DNA from 3 places in the Priestia sp. SIMBA_032 genome. Region 1 is predicted to be linked to each of the others. Evidence: riboswitches for the same ligand, from Rfam matches in the RefSeq annotation. Region 1 holds a riboswitch; each other region holds the start of a gene.
What was found. A riboswitch is a leader RNA that binds a small molecule or an ion and turns the genes downstream of it on or off. The one in region 1 is predicted to bind cyclic di-AMP.
Positions count from the first base shown of each region.

Region 2: another riboswitch for cyclic di-AMP. It lies ahead of SB717_RS09970 (APC family permease); the one in region 1 lies ahead of SB717_RS17175 (dicarboxylate/amino acid:cation symporter).
Region 3: another riboswitch for cyclic di-AMP. It lies ahead of SB717_RS17840 (potassium channel family protein); the one in region 1 lies ahead of SB717_RS17175 (dicarboxylate/amino acid:cation symporter).

Region 1 covers NZ_JAWRXD010000005.1:24,253-28,946, forward strand. Annotated here, with positions in the region: gene SB717_RS17165 (ATP-binding protein) at 1-328, shown strand, start outside; gene SB717_RS17170 (NAD(P)/FAD-dependent oxidoreductase) at 547-2,016, shown strand; cyclic di-AMP (ydaO/yuaA leader) riboswitch at 2,618-2,772, shown strand; gene SB717_RS17175 (dicarboxylate/amino acid:cation symporter) at 2,953-4,188, shown strand; gene SB717_RS17180 (aspartate aminotransferase family protein) at 4,297-4,694, shown strand, end outside.
Region 2 covers NZ_JAWRXD010000002.1:791,075-795,768, reverse strand. Annotated here, with positions in the region: gene SB717_RS09980 (glycosyltransferase family 2 protein) at 1-385, shown strand, start outside; gene SB717_RS09975 (cation diffusion facilitator family transporter) at 424-1,401, opposite strand; gene SB717_RS09970 (APC family permease) at 1,511-3,337, opposite strand; cyclic di-AMP (ydaO/yuaA leader) riboswitch at 3,501-3,641, opposite strand; gene SB717_RS09965 (N-acetylmuramoyl-L-alanine amidase) at 3,833-4,694, opposite strand, start outside.
Region 3 covers NZ_JAWRXD010000005.1:151,265-155,958, forward strand. Annotated here, with positions in the region: gene SB717_RS17825 (peptidyl-prolyl cis-trans isomerase) at 1-414, shown strand, start outside; gene SB717_RS17830 (Lrp/AsnC family transcriptional regulator) at 703-1,158, opposite strand; gene SB717_RS17835 (carboxymuconolactone decarboxylase family protein) at 1,279-1,737, shown strand; cyclic di-AMP (ydaO/yuaA leader) riboswitch at 1,853-1,997, shown strand; gene SB717_RS17840 (potassium channel family protein) at 2,122-2,781, shown strand; gene SB717_RS17845 (TrkH family potassium uptake protein) at 2,785-4,104, shown strand; gene SB717_RS17850 (YjcZ family sporulation protein) at 4,432-4,512, shown strand.

The DNA.
Region 1 (4,694 bases):
TGCGCTTAAACAAGTTTTTATTAATTTAATTCAAAATGCGCTTGAGTCAATGAGCAAAGGGACAGTTAAAGTCACCGTTGAGAAAAGAAATGAATACGGCATGGTCATTATCGAGGATGAAGGCTGTGGAATTGATGAGCAATCTTTAGCTCGGCTAGGTGAACCGTTTTATTCCACTAAACAAACAGGAACGGGGCTAGGGTTAATGATTAGCTACCGAATAATCGAACAGCATCAAGGGCATATTTCATTTGCGAGTAAAGTAGGAGTAGGAACAAAAGTAGAAATTGCTCTTCCGTACATTAAAGAACCAGTGAACATTTCATAGCGCTTGCTATTCGTTCACTGGTTTTTATTTACTTAGAATAAAAACGAATGTTTTTTAAAAATTTTATTTTAATGTTCGTGTATATTGTTGACTAAAGGGTTTGTTTTTGATATATTATCAAATGGCTAGAAAATAACCGAATGATAATAAAAAAAGAAAATTCGGTCAATAACTTTTATCTTTTACCCAAAGAAAAAAAGATGATGGGAGAATGTACAATGAACTCAAATTATGATGTTATTGTGGTAGGGGCAGGACCCGCTGGGATTTTTACTTGCTATGAGTTAACGTTAAAATTACCGGAAGCAACTATTTTATTAATCGATAAAGGACACGATATCTATCGACGTAATTGTCCGATTCTTCAGAAAAAAATTGAAAAATGTCCGCCTGCGGTTGGCAAAAAAGAGTTTGCTGGCTGTTTGCCCGCTTGTTCTATTACAAATGGTTTCGGCGGAGCCGGCGCATATTCAGACGGGAAATTTAATATCACCAGTGAATTTGGAGGTTGGATGACGGATTATCTGTCTGAATCACAGGTGGTAGATTTAATTAAATATGTGGATGAAATTAATTTAAAACACGGAGCAACCGATACGATTACGGATCCGTTAACTGATAAAGTTCGTGAAATTGAAAAACGCGGATACGCAGCAGGATTAAAGCTATTGCGTGCCCAGGTGCGTCATTTAGGAACAGAGCAAAATTTAGAAATTTTAAAAAGCATTTATGAATACTTAAAAGAAAAAATTGATATGCAGTATAAAACGGAAGTAGCCGATTTAATAACAGAAAAAGAAGATGGTCAGCATATCGTGCGCGGTATCGAATTGAAGAATGGTGAAAGAATTACGGCTGATAAAGTGGTTGTTTCACCAGGTCGAGACGGCTCGAAGTGGATGAGCGACTTACTAAAAAAACGCCGTTTAAAAATGATTAACAATCAAGTGGACATCGGAGTTCGAGTCGAAACATCTAACGTTGTTATGGAAGAAATCAACAAGCACTTGTACGAAGGGAAATTCATTTATAATACGTCTGTAGGTACAAGAGTCAGAACGTTCTGCAGCAATCCTTCAGGACATGTGGTAGTAGAGAATCATTCAGGTATTATGTTAGCAAATGGACACGCATACAAAGATCCGAAGCTTGGAAGTCAAAATACGAACTTTGCGCTGCTTGTCTCTCATAAATTTTCGGATCCATTTGATCAGCCGAACGAATATGCGCACGAAGTATCAAGATTAGCTAATATGCTGTCAAACGGGGGCCTGGTTGTTCAAAAGTATGGAGATATTTTAAAGGGCCGTCGTTCAACAGCAACTCGAATTAAAGAGGGCTTTTTAGAACCAACGTTAAAAGAAGCTGTACCGGGTGACTTAGGCTTAGTGCTTCCTTACAATACGATGAAAAGCTTAATTGAAATGACAGAAGCACTGGATCATGTAACGCCTGGGTTAGCATCTGAACATACGCTGTTTTACGGTGTGGAAGCGAAATTTTACTCCGCCCGTCCGAAGTTAAATGATAAGTTTGAAACTGAAATTTCCGGTTTATACGTGGGAGGAGACGGAGCTGGTATTACGCGAGGACTCGCGCAGGCAAGTGCGTGCGGTGTGTGGGTAGCACGTGACATTGTTGAAAAATTAAAGAATCGCAAAGCAAGTTCTGAACCTGTTACTGTATAAAAAAAGAGGCCGTCAGGGCCTCTTTTTTTTATGTGTTAAATAACGAAAGCGACTAAGTAAAAGATAAAGAACTTGTACGGCTCCAACTCCGATAGTTTTATATGATAATTACCCGCTCTTTTTTAAAAAGTATGACGGAATACATCCTTCTATCGTGAGCAGAATTAAATAGAATAAGGCGAATTGACAATGTCCATTTCTTTGCATCAATAAATTCAGTGAAATTTTAGGGAGGGTATATCAAGCAATACAAGGATAAAATCAACAGTTGGAAAGAGTTATTTTTTGTTGAGTAAAATATTTATGAAAGCAGTAAAGTACGCGGGTGTTAGAATAATTATGCAAATTTATGAATGTAATTTAATGAGGAGAAAGTTCACTTTACAAACTATTTTTTGAATTAATTTTTTATCCATTAGATTTTAAGTCTTGTTAAATAACTGTTTGTGGTTTATTGAAATATGATGTAAATATTTTAAAATATAACAATTCTCAACTTTTTATGATAAAATCCTGCATTATTTTTGAATAAAAACTTGACAGAAACATATAAAATGAATTTTAATTAAAGTAAGAATTATTATCATGCAAAAATATTAAAGAAAATTATTTGCTTAATCTCTTTTGTTTTATAAGAGAACGGGGGACCCATATTTGTACGTAGTGTACTTGGGGTGAATCTTGAATAAATCAAGTAGGGTAACTCACGTACCCGAATCCGACAGCTAACTCCGTAAGCATTCAGTGAGGGAATAACAGGTCTATGAAACCATGATATTCTCATGGTTTTTTGTATAGCTAAAAATATTCCTAAACTATTAATCTGAAAATTTTTAATATATTGTATATTTCGAGTGTTATCGCTCTCAATGCATGGTAAAATAAGTATGGTAGTTAGAATCATTCTAATATAATTTATTTATGGGAGGTAAATCTATGAAGCTATCGACAAAGATTATTATCGCGCTAATTGCTGGTGCTGTTGTAGGAGTGTTGATCAATGCTTTTGCTCCAAGTGCTTTTGCTCCGCTGGACAAGTACTTGTTTACACCGCTTGGCCAAATTTTCTTAAGCTTAATTAAAATGCTTGTTGTACCAATTGTGTTTTTCTCTATCACGTTAGGTGTAGCAGGTTTAGGAGATCCTAAAAAACTAGGAAGAATCGGGGCTAAAACAGTTTCCTACTTCCTAGTTACAACAACCGTTGCGATTATTATTGGTTTAATTTTAGCATATGCAATTAAACCGGGTACGTTTGGATCTTTTGATACAAAAAACGCTTCTTTTGAAGCCGAAAAAGCACCGCCGGTTGGAGAGACATTCTTAAATATGATTCCAGTCAACCCAATTCAAGCGATGGCTGAAGGGAATATGCTTCAACTTATCGTTTTCTCTATCTTTATCGGTTTTGGTATTACGATGCTTGGAAGTAAAACAAAAGGGCTTTACAATTTACTTGAGCAAGGCAATGAATTGATGATGTATCTTGTAAATCTAGTGATGAAGTTTGCTCCTTACGGAACATTTGGGCTTCTTGCAACCGCGGTTGGAAGTCAAGGCTGGGAGGCAATTAAAGCGATGGGGCTGTACATGATTGTAGTCGTGCTCGCACTGTTTATCCATTCGATTGTAACATATGGGGGATCAGTCGCTCTTATGGCCAGACGTAATCCTATTGAATTTTTTAAAGGTTTTGCTCCTGCGATGACAGTTGGATTCAGTACATCAAGCAGTAATGCAACGCTTCCGATTTCAATGAATGTGGCTCAAAAAAATCTTCGTGTCCCGGAGTCCATCAGCAGTTTTGTCCAGCCATTAGGTGCTACCATTAACATGGATGGAACGGCAATTATGCAAGGTGTCGCGACTATTTTTATTGCACAAGTATACGGCGTTGACCTGTCGCTGGGTGCTCTTGTGACGGTTGTATTGACAGCGGTGCTTGCTAGTATTGGTACAGCAGGTGTGCCGGGAGTTGGTCTCATTATGCTAGCAATGGTATTGAGTTCGGTTGGCTTGCCTGTAGCAGGTATCGGATTGATTATTGGAATTGATCGCTTGCTTGACATGCTTCGTACATCTGTAAATATTACGGGAGACGCTGCGTGTGCCGTTATTGTGGCTGAGTCAGAAGCAAAACGTATCGATAAATCTGTAACGCAATCAGCTTAATAAGCGTAAAAGCTCTAGCTATATGCTAGGGCTTTTTTTATTGGCAAGAAACTCTTCGTTTCAGCATACAGTTTAATAAGAGTGTATGTTTGAAAGGAGAGTGCGGAAATGAATAAAACTCATGTAATAAAGCCGCTGCTCGACGACGACTACCCAGTTATTTCATATGGAAAAGGAATTTATTTGTACGACCAAGATGGAAAAAGGTACATAGATGCTTCGTCGGGGGCAGTTACAGCAAGTATCGGACACGGCGTAAAAGAAATTATTGATGCGATGACCGATCAGGCACAGAAAGTTGCGTTTGTATATCGGTCGCAGTTTACAAGTGATCCAACAGAAGCCTTAGCTAAGAAACTATGTGAATTAAGCAGCAATCATTTCCAGTGGAGCTTTTTTGTTAACAGCGGGACAGAAGCGACTGAAACGGCTATGAAAACGGCAATTCAGCATTTTCAAGAGCAAGGGAAGCCAACCAAAACAAAGGTTTTGTCACGCTGGATGAG
Region 2 (4,694 bases), on a different contig from region 1:
TGAGCGCTTTGCTGGTGAAACAAAATATCCTTTAAAAAAGATGATCAAGTTTGCTTCAGATGGAATTATTGGGTTTTCAACGAAACCTTTACGTTTAGTAATGGTTATTGGCCTGTTATCGGTTTTTGTATCACTTTTAGTTTTAAGTTATTCGATTGTTGTTTGGCTGATAGGTAAAAACATTCAGCCTGGCTGGACTTCCATTATGGTAGCTATCACCTTCTTTAGCGGTATTCAGCTACTTGGTTTAGGTCTAGTCGGACAATATATCGCAAGAATTTACGATGAAAGTAAAAATAGACCTATTTACGTTGTACGTGAAACCATTAACTTCTCGGAAGCTTCAACAGATTCTCCAAACGTACGTGAAAAAGTATATAGCTAAAAAAACAAGGAAGAAAACAACTGTTTTCTTCCTTGTTTTTATTCTTTTTGAAGCTGTAAATCACTTGACACCCAGTCCGGAATTCCATCATCTTCATCAAACTCAATAATGACATCCGTTACTCCTTTTTCCTGTAAAATACGATTTTCCAGACGATCTTTAATATCATCAGCTTCGGCCACTGTTAAAGAAGGATCAATTTCTACTTTTAATTCAACGTGAAGCTCTTCTCCTTCTTTCATCACCATTAATGTTTGAATATCACGCACTTGTACATCTTGCATGACAATCGCGCCAATTTTTATTTCCATTTCTTTATCTGCTTCGCCAAGGGCTCCCGCAGCGTTGTCTAAAAATACTCGTCCTACTACAAAAAACATCATAAGCCCAATTAAAATAGAAGCAATTCCTTCAGCTTGGTGAAAAGGTGTAAACCGTGAAATAAAAACCGCTATTAATGCCAGTACGCCTCCTCCAGTAGCTACCAGATCTTCCATAAAGACCAGCTTAGTTGCTGGCTTTGCTTTCCTTAAATGAAAAAAGCTTTGCGTAAAAACATTGACCTCTGCGGTATTGATCCCGACATCGTGCAAAATTTCTTTCATTGCCTTAAATAGGACAAACATCTCAAGCAATACCGAGATGCCAAGTACTGCAATATTTAAAATAAAGCCTGAAGACTTCGTCGGATGGAGGATGTGATGATATCCTTCTTTAATCGTTTCAAACGCCATAATTCCTACTACAAGAACAGCTCCTAATAGAACAAGATTAACCAATCGTCCGAAGCCGTTTGGAAATCGTTTGGTCGGGGCTTTTTTACTTAATGCCGAACCTATAAAAACAAAAAACTGATTAGCTGCATCTCCTAAGCTGTGCATCGTCTCAGCAAACATTGCTACGTTCCCTGTTAAAGCGAAAGCAATCCCTTTAATGATAGAGATAATGGTATTAACTATAGCAGCCATGAGGGCCGATTTATTTCCTTTTCGCAACAATTTAATTAATTCACTCATGCAACCCCTCCGTTTGCGCCTTTGATGAGATTGGATTACGGTTAGTGTATGTGAATTTAAAAATTAAAAACCTCCAACATACAAGTTGGAGGTTTTTAGTCATGGTTCATTATTTTTTAAAACGATACGGTACAGTTGTAACAATTACATTTTTACGGTAAAGCAAATGTGCTTTTAACAGCAGACTGGACTGATTGTGAAGGATGTTTTGCCAACTTTTTTTCGTGATGAATTGCGGAATAACGACCGTAATAGCCATATTATTTTCCCGTGCTTTTTCCTCAGCCATATCAATGAATCGAAACAGCGGCCGCACTAAGCTGCGGTATTGAGAATGAAACGTAACAATACGAATATCAGGCTGCCACTTCTCCCACTTCTCCTCCATTCTCTTTTCGCTTTCTCGATCAAAGGCCACGTGCACTGCAATAACGGTATCGCCAATCGTTCTTGCATAATTTAATGAATTTTCTACTACTTTTGTCATTCCTGCTACAGGAACAATGACCACACTTCCTTCAAGCTTTCCAATCTTTTCTCCTTGCTTAATGCGAAGCTGCTCTCCTACCGCTTCATAATGCGTATGAATGCGATGAAAAATATAAACGATAACCGGTAAGAAAACGAGAACGGACCACACTTGTGAAAACTTCGTTGTAAACAAAATAATTAACACCGTTAATGTAATGAGTGCACCAATTAAGTTAATAATTAGCTTTCCTTGCCAGCCGGCCGGCTTTTCTCTAAGCCATTTGACAATCATTCCTGTTTGAGAAAGCGTAAATGGAATGAACACTCCAACTGCATAAAGAGGAATTAATTGTTCCGTTGCTCCTTTAAAAGCTACAAGTAAGACAATAGAAGCAATTCCCAGAGTCACAATTCCATTAGAATAGCCTAGTCGATCGCCACGAATTTGAAACATTCTTGGCATGTATTTATCAGACGATAAGTTTACAGCAAGCAAAGGAAAAGCTGAAAAGCCCGTATTCGCCGCTAGCACTAGGATTAGAGCTGTGGTGCCTTGAATAAAATAATAAAATCCATTTCGTCCAAATACACTCGATGCAATTTGTGATACAACCGTTTCATCTGCTTTTGGAGAAATGCCAAGCCAATAAGCTAAAAACGTGATGCCGGAGAATAAAACGGCTAAAATACCGCCCATCAGCATTAATGTATGAACAGCATTTTTTGCACCTGGATCTTTAAAGTTAGGCACTGCATTTGAAATAGCTTCTACACCAGTCAATGCCGAACAGCCTGACGAAAAAGCTTTTAATAATAAAAATAAACTAATACCTGGCACCACTGTACCGAGAGATGTATGAAGCTCAGGTGAAACTTGACCTGTCACTATTTTGAAGAAGCCCACCGCTATTAACAAAATAAGAGCAATAACAAATAAATAAACCGGATAAGCTAATACAGAAGCGGATTCTGTTACACCTCGTAAATTTAAGACGGTAATAAAAATCACCAGCAAACACGCAATTACTACATTATAATGATGCAGCGTTGGAAAAGCCGAAGTTAAAGCATCGGTTCCTGCTGAAACACTCACGGCAACTGTTAAAATATAATCTACTAACAGTGATCCCCCAGCGATAAGCCCAGGATTTTCTCCTAAATTGGTTTTCGAAACAATATAAGCTCCTCCGCCTTGCGGATACGCATAAATAATTTGACGATATGAAAGAATTAAAGCCGTCAGCAGCACCAATACCCCAATCGCAATTGGAATTGAATACCAATAAGCAAGGACGCCGACTGTCGCAAGTACAATCAAAATTTGTTCTGTTCCATAAGCCACTGAAGATAAGGCATCTGATGATAAAATAGCCAGTGCTTTAAGCTTACTAAGCTTTTGATCGCCTAACTCTTTTGTTTTGAGCGGCTTTCCAATCAATAATCTCTTGAGAACTGAATAGTTCACGTAATTTCCCTCCGATGATTGCTTAGCTACTATTTACTGTTCGTTGCTAAGCTCCGTTACAAGTTGACGAATAAGTGATATTATTCCTAAAAAAATACCTTTTTATGTTAAAAAAGCGCACAAAAAAAACACTAAGGGTTCTCAGCGTTTTTACACAGCTTAAACCTCCTCTCCAAAACGCTTATGGGGTTAGCTGTCGGATTCGGGCTATGAGAGTAGCCCTACCTTTAAAAAAGGATTCACCCCAAGTGACAATGCACAAATTTGGGTCCCCCACTTCTGACGAATTAAGCGATAACAGGTCAATATAATTTTCGGTTAAAGAGTATGATTGATAACATGTTTCTTTCATAACTATCCTTTGTTCTTAGATAATATACTCCCGTACAAATGGTTTGTAAAGCATTATTTTACGTAAACTAGAAAATAGTGCTTAAGGCGCTTTTAAGGGGAAAACAAAAGGCCTTCTGCCTGCTTGCAGAAGACCTTCTTGCTTTAACTTTTTGCTTTTAAAACGGCTGCTAGCTTGTTTTTTGCTTGAGGACCATAAATGCCATCTACATCATAAGGAAGATACACAAGCTGAAAACGTCTGACTGCATCTTTCGTTTGTACTCCATATATTCCGTCTACTGACCCTGCTTTAAAATTCACCGCGTTTAATGCTCTTTGAAGCTGTTTCACAGCTTCTCCAGAATCACCTTGTTTTAAAATTCCATTTGGAAGTGGATATTGTTCCGAAGGTAGTGTTGGTGTTGGTGAAGTTCCTGAAGGAATAACAATTGTTTTTCCAACCTGTAGGGTTAAAGGATCAGAAAGCCCTGTATTCGCTTCTTGAAGCGCTTGTACTGTTATTCCGTACTTCTGTGCAATACTGTACAGCGTATCTCCTTGCTTGATCATATACGTTTTTGGACCCGGTTCAGAAGGTGAAGGATTTGGATTTGGTGTTGGAACTGCACGACGAGGTAAATTTAAATAGACGGCAATTCCTTTTGCATACGATTCACCCATGCTTTTTAAAAATGCTTCGTTTTGAAGAAGTACTGCATCTGTGCTGTTATCAATAAAGGCTATTTCAGTGAGAACTGCGGGCATATTTGTTAAGCGAAGCACCGCATAATTGGCTGATTTTCGTCCGCGATTCGGATGATTATACGACAACAGCGTTGGCTGTACTTGGCCATGTACAATTGATTGAAACGCTTTACTGGCATTGCTGGCGCTTCTATAAACATAATCTTCGTACCCTGTTCCTCCACCGGCATTTACGTGAATAGACATAAATGCATCTGCCCCCCACGAATTAGCTTGAGAAGCACGCTGAGATAACGATAAAAAAGTATCTGTGGTACGA
Region 3 (4,694 bases), 130 kb from region 1:
TATAAACGTATTGAAAACGATCTGACGCGCGTATCTTTTACGCGGCTGGCTTTCTCCACTTTACATGATGCCGATGCTGTTGCCGCTGAACTGCAAAAGGGAACATCGCTTCAAGACGTTCAAAAAAAATATGCTGATGTTCAGATAATCAGCAAAATAGAGAATGATGATAATCTAAAGCTTTCAAGTCTATCTCCCTCTTTTATAGATGTTTTAAAAAAACAGCACATAGGAGAGAGTAGTGAGCCTATTAAAATGGGTAAAGTCTATTATCTTCTTATTTTAAAACAAAAAGATAAAAAAACGGAATCAGAAGCCAAAGAAGAAATGATGAAAGAACTTGTTTTGAATCATATCAACCGGTATAGCCAGGATGAACTGCCAAGGTTTCATGTGACTTTTAATCTTAGGTAGTTCCCTTTTATATAGATTGATTGTTTTCAAAAAACAAGCAGGTAAAAGAGCTCTCTATTAATAGAGAGTTCTTTTACATTTTTAAGTAGACAGAAATGTCGGCACCTGATAAAATGAAGTTGTAAAACTTTCATTATTCGGAAAATTTATACCCTCCAGTTTTGGAGGGTTATTTTTTATGCTGTTGGATGAATAAAAGAGGCTGGGACAAAAGTAGTTTAGTGGAAAGAAGATCCGAACGATGAATCGTTCGGATTTTTTCGTTAGTATGGTGAACATATGTTTCAATCACTTTTCATCTTTTATATGACTCAATAATGTAGAAGACATCTCTACATGGGAAAGGGCGATGTGTGAAATCGTTTTGGCATAGGGTGTGATTTCATTAATAAATTGTTCGAGTACGTGCAGGTGAGGAAGCTGAAGCTTTGTAATGAAGCAGGCTTGCCCGGCGATACGTTCACAGAATAAAGCATAGGGATACTGAGAAATAAATCGTTTAAAACGCTCGTGCTCTCCGTTTTTCATGGTTACTTCAATAAAACACGACACGGGCAACTGCAGCTTTTCATAATCAATATCGATTGTATATCCTTTTATAACACCAAAGCTCTCTAGCTGCCTTACTCGCTCTGCTACTGAAGGAGGAGACAGGTTAATTTGTTTTCCTAGCTCTCGTAAGGAAAGACGGCTGTTTTGCTGCAGCGCCTGCAAAATCGATAAGTCAATTTCATCAATTTTCAATTGAAAACCTTCTTTCTTATTAACATTTCATTTGATTAGTAATAGAAGATAATATGTTTTATATGTTATCTAAAATCTCCATTTTTCTTACTATAATAATTAAAAAGGAGTGAGTGAAAAATGGCAAGAGTTTTGTTAACAAACGAAGAGGGAACAAATTTTGAAAAAGCACTGAATTTAATTCCACATGTAAAAAGGTTGTATGATGAGCTATACGACAAGCTTTGGAACAGCGATATAGTAAAAAGGGAAACAAAGGAAAAAATCAGGCTTTATCTAGCGGGTGTGAATGGCTGTGAGACGTGTTTGAGCATGTCATATGTAGGTGATAAGACGCTTAATCAAAAAGTATTAAGAGAAGAAGAAATTGAAGAAAAAGATCGACTGCTGTTTCGATTCATTGATGTGTACCGGGTGAGTCCAAGGGATTTGACGGATGCTGATATGAATCAATTAAAGAAATTTTACAGTGATACACAGCTGTTAGAGCTTTTGGCTGTTATTAATTTGTTTGATCAATTTCACAAACTCATTGTCAGTTTAGATTTATATGATTTTTGCAGCTTACAGGGCAAGTGATGTCATTCTTAAAAATATCTTGACAGACAAAATCGACAGGAGTAAGATAGCTTTCGTGAAGTGAAACGTATCATGAATCGAATCCATTATTCTAAAAAATAGATCATAGACATTTAAATAAAAATCGCTTAATCCATTACGGAGCGGAGGACCCATTATTTACGCACATATTGTGCTCCGGGGTGAATCCTTAAAAAGGTAGGGTTACTCTTAAAACCCGAACCCGACAGCTAACTTCGCAAGCGTTTTGAGGGGGAAGAGTGTGAAAAAACACAGGAGCCTTCCTGTGTTTTTTTGCGCTTTTTTTAAGAAAAAGATGTAATTTTTTAGAAAAAGTATAAGCTAAGAGAACACACAGCAGTTGAAGAAAGGAATAAATACATTATGAAAAAACAGTTTGCTGTATTGGGATTAGGTCGTTTTGGAGGAAGTTTGGTTGAAGAGTTTGCTAACCTGGATGTGGATGTGCTCGCTATTGACCGCAATCAGGAGGTAGTAAAGAAATATAGCAACTCAGCTACATATGTTGTGCAGGCAAACGCGATTGATGAAGCTAGCTTAAAAGGGCTAGGTATTCGCAATGTCGATCATGCTCTTATTTCGTTTGGGGATGATATCGAAGCAAGCGTTCTTGCAACGATGCTTTTAAAAGATATGGGCGTTAAGCAAGTATGGGTAAAAGCGGTGAATATGTATCATCAAAAGGTGCTGGAGAAAATAGGAGCGGACAAAGTTATCCACCCTGAGCGGGATATTGCTAAGCGGATTGCTCATCACGTGGTGTCAGAAAAAATCATTGATTACATTGAACTGTCAAAGGATTATAGTATTGTCGAAATTGTCGCCTCTAAAAAACTTCATAATAAAACGCTGTTTGATTTAAATATCCGCGCCAAGTACGGCTGCAACATTATCGGCTTTCAGCGAAAAGACGGGGAAATGGTGATTTCGCCTACCGCGCATGAAATAATTGAACAAGGAGATATGCTTATTGTTATCGGACATAATCGCGATTTGAACCGTTTTGAAGAAGAAGGAGTTTAACTTATGAAAAAACAAATCATTAAACTCACCCCTCCGCAGCTGCTTGTCTCCATTTTTGGCGGAGGAATTATTATCGGTGCTCTTCTATTGATGATGCCTTTTTCTACTAATGAGCCAATCCGTTGGGTAGACGCCCTTTTTACGTCTACTTCCGCTATGACAGTGACCGGCTTAGCCGTCGTAGATACAGGTACGCGTTTTACCGTCATTGGTCAAACCATTATTATGCTGTTAATTCAAATAGGCGGTCTTGGCATTATGTCATTTGCCGTGCTGATTTTTATGATGCTAGGTAAAAAAATTGGATTTAAAGAGCGTATGCTCGTTCAGCAAGCATTAAATCAAACGAGCGTCGGCGGAGTTGTCCTGCTAGTTAAAAGGCTGTTCATCTTTTCATTTTTAATTGAGTTTATTGCACTTATTTTTTTAGCGATACGCTGGGTTCCGGAATTCGGATGGTCTAAGGGGCTGTTCTTTAGCTTGTTTCATTCAATTTCGGCTTTTAATAACGCAGGGTTTGGACTACTGTCTGATAACTTAGTTCAGTATGTAGGAGATCCTATTATTAACATAACGATTTCTTTTTTGTTCATCATTGGTGGGTTAGGGTTTACAGTACTTGCTGATATGTGGGTGAAAAAATCGTATAAAAAACTAACGCTACATTCAAAAATTATGATTATCAGCACTTTCGCCATTAACATGATTGCCATGCTTTTTATTTTTTTCTTAGAGTACAGCAATTCGCATACACTCGGAAGTTTATCATTAGGAGACAAAGTATGGGCTTCTTATTTTCAAGCGGTAACAACAAGAACCGCTGGCTTTAATACGATTGATTTAGCTCACCTGCATGACGCAACGGTCTTTTTAATGGTTTTGTTAATGTTTATTGGTGCAGGAAGTGCGTCAACAGGAGGCGGTATCAAACTCACGACGTTTGTGGTGATTGTCTTTTCTGTATGGGCATTTTTACGAAGCAGGGAAGATATTGTGCTATTAAAGAGACGCCTTCTTCCTCTTCATGTGTTTAAGGCCCTAGCCATTACGATGATTTCAATTATGTTTGTGTTTGGGGCCATCTTTCTGTTGAATATTTCGGAAAACCTGCCGTTTGTAAAAATTATGTTTGAAGTTGTTTCTGCGTTTGGAACAGTAGGTTTATCGATGGGAGCGACTCCTGAACTTTCTTACTTTGGACGCGTGATTATTATCTTTATCATGTTTTTAGGTAAAGTGGGGCCATTAACGCTTGCGTTTTCATTATCTAAACAAAAGCGTGAAGCCGTTCGTTATCCAAACGAGGATATAATGCTAGGATAGAAAAATCGCCTTCTATGAGGCGATTTTTTTATATTATTTATACGTTCAAGACATATAAGAGGTTACGCACAAAACAGTTGCGATGAATAAAAAGAAGGCAAAGACAAGAACAATGGGCAATTTGGAATGTCGGCGCATTAAAGGCCCCCCTTTTTTATAGTAAAAAAATCTCTTACTATATATAACGAAAGAAACAAAAATATGATTCACTTTTTTTGGCGAAATTTGAAGGTTTTTCTCGTTGAAAAAATCTGCACCCCTGTCCTAAACATTTTGCCAAGCTGTTGCATACACTAAAAGCAGATAACAGGAAGTGAGGGATGGTACGTGGGAAAACAAAATTTTGCGTTAATCGTTGTGTTATTTGTTTTACTTGTTATTGTAGGTGCGTCTGGCTTTCGCTTTTAAACGTTAACTTTATTTGCGCATAGCCCCCGTAAAAAAGGGCATACTAGGCGGAAGTAAAAACCAAAAATTTCTTCAATATTGCCGAACAATGAGTTCCTCTACTCATTCATCTAATCGGTATGTAACCATGCGAAAGCATGGTTTTTTTTGAAATAGGAGAGGATGAATAATGTTCATCCTCT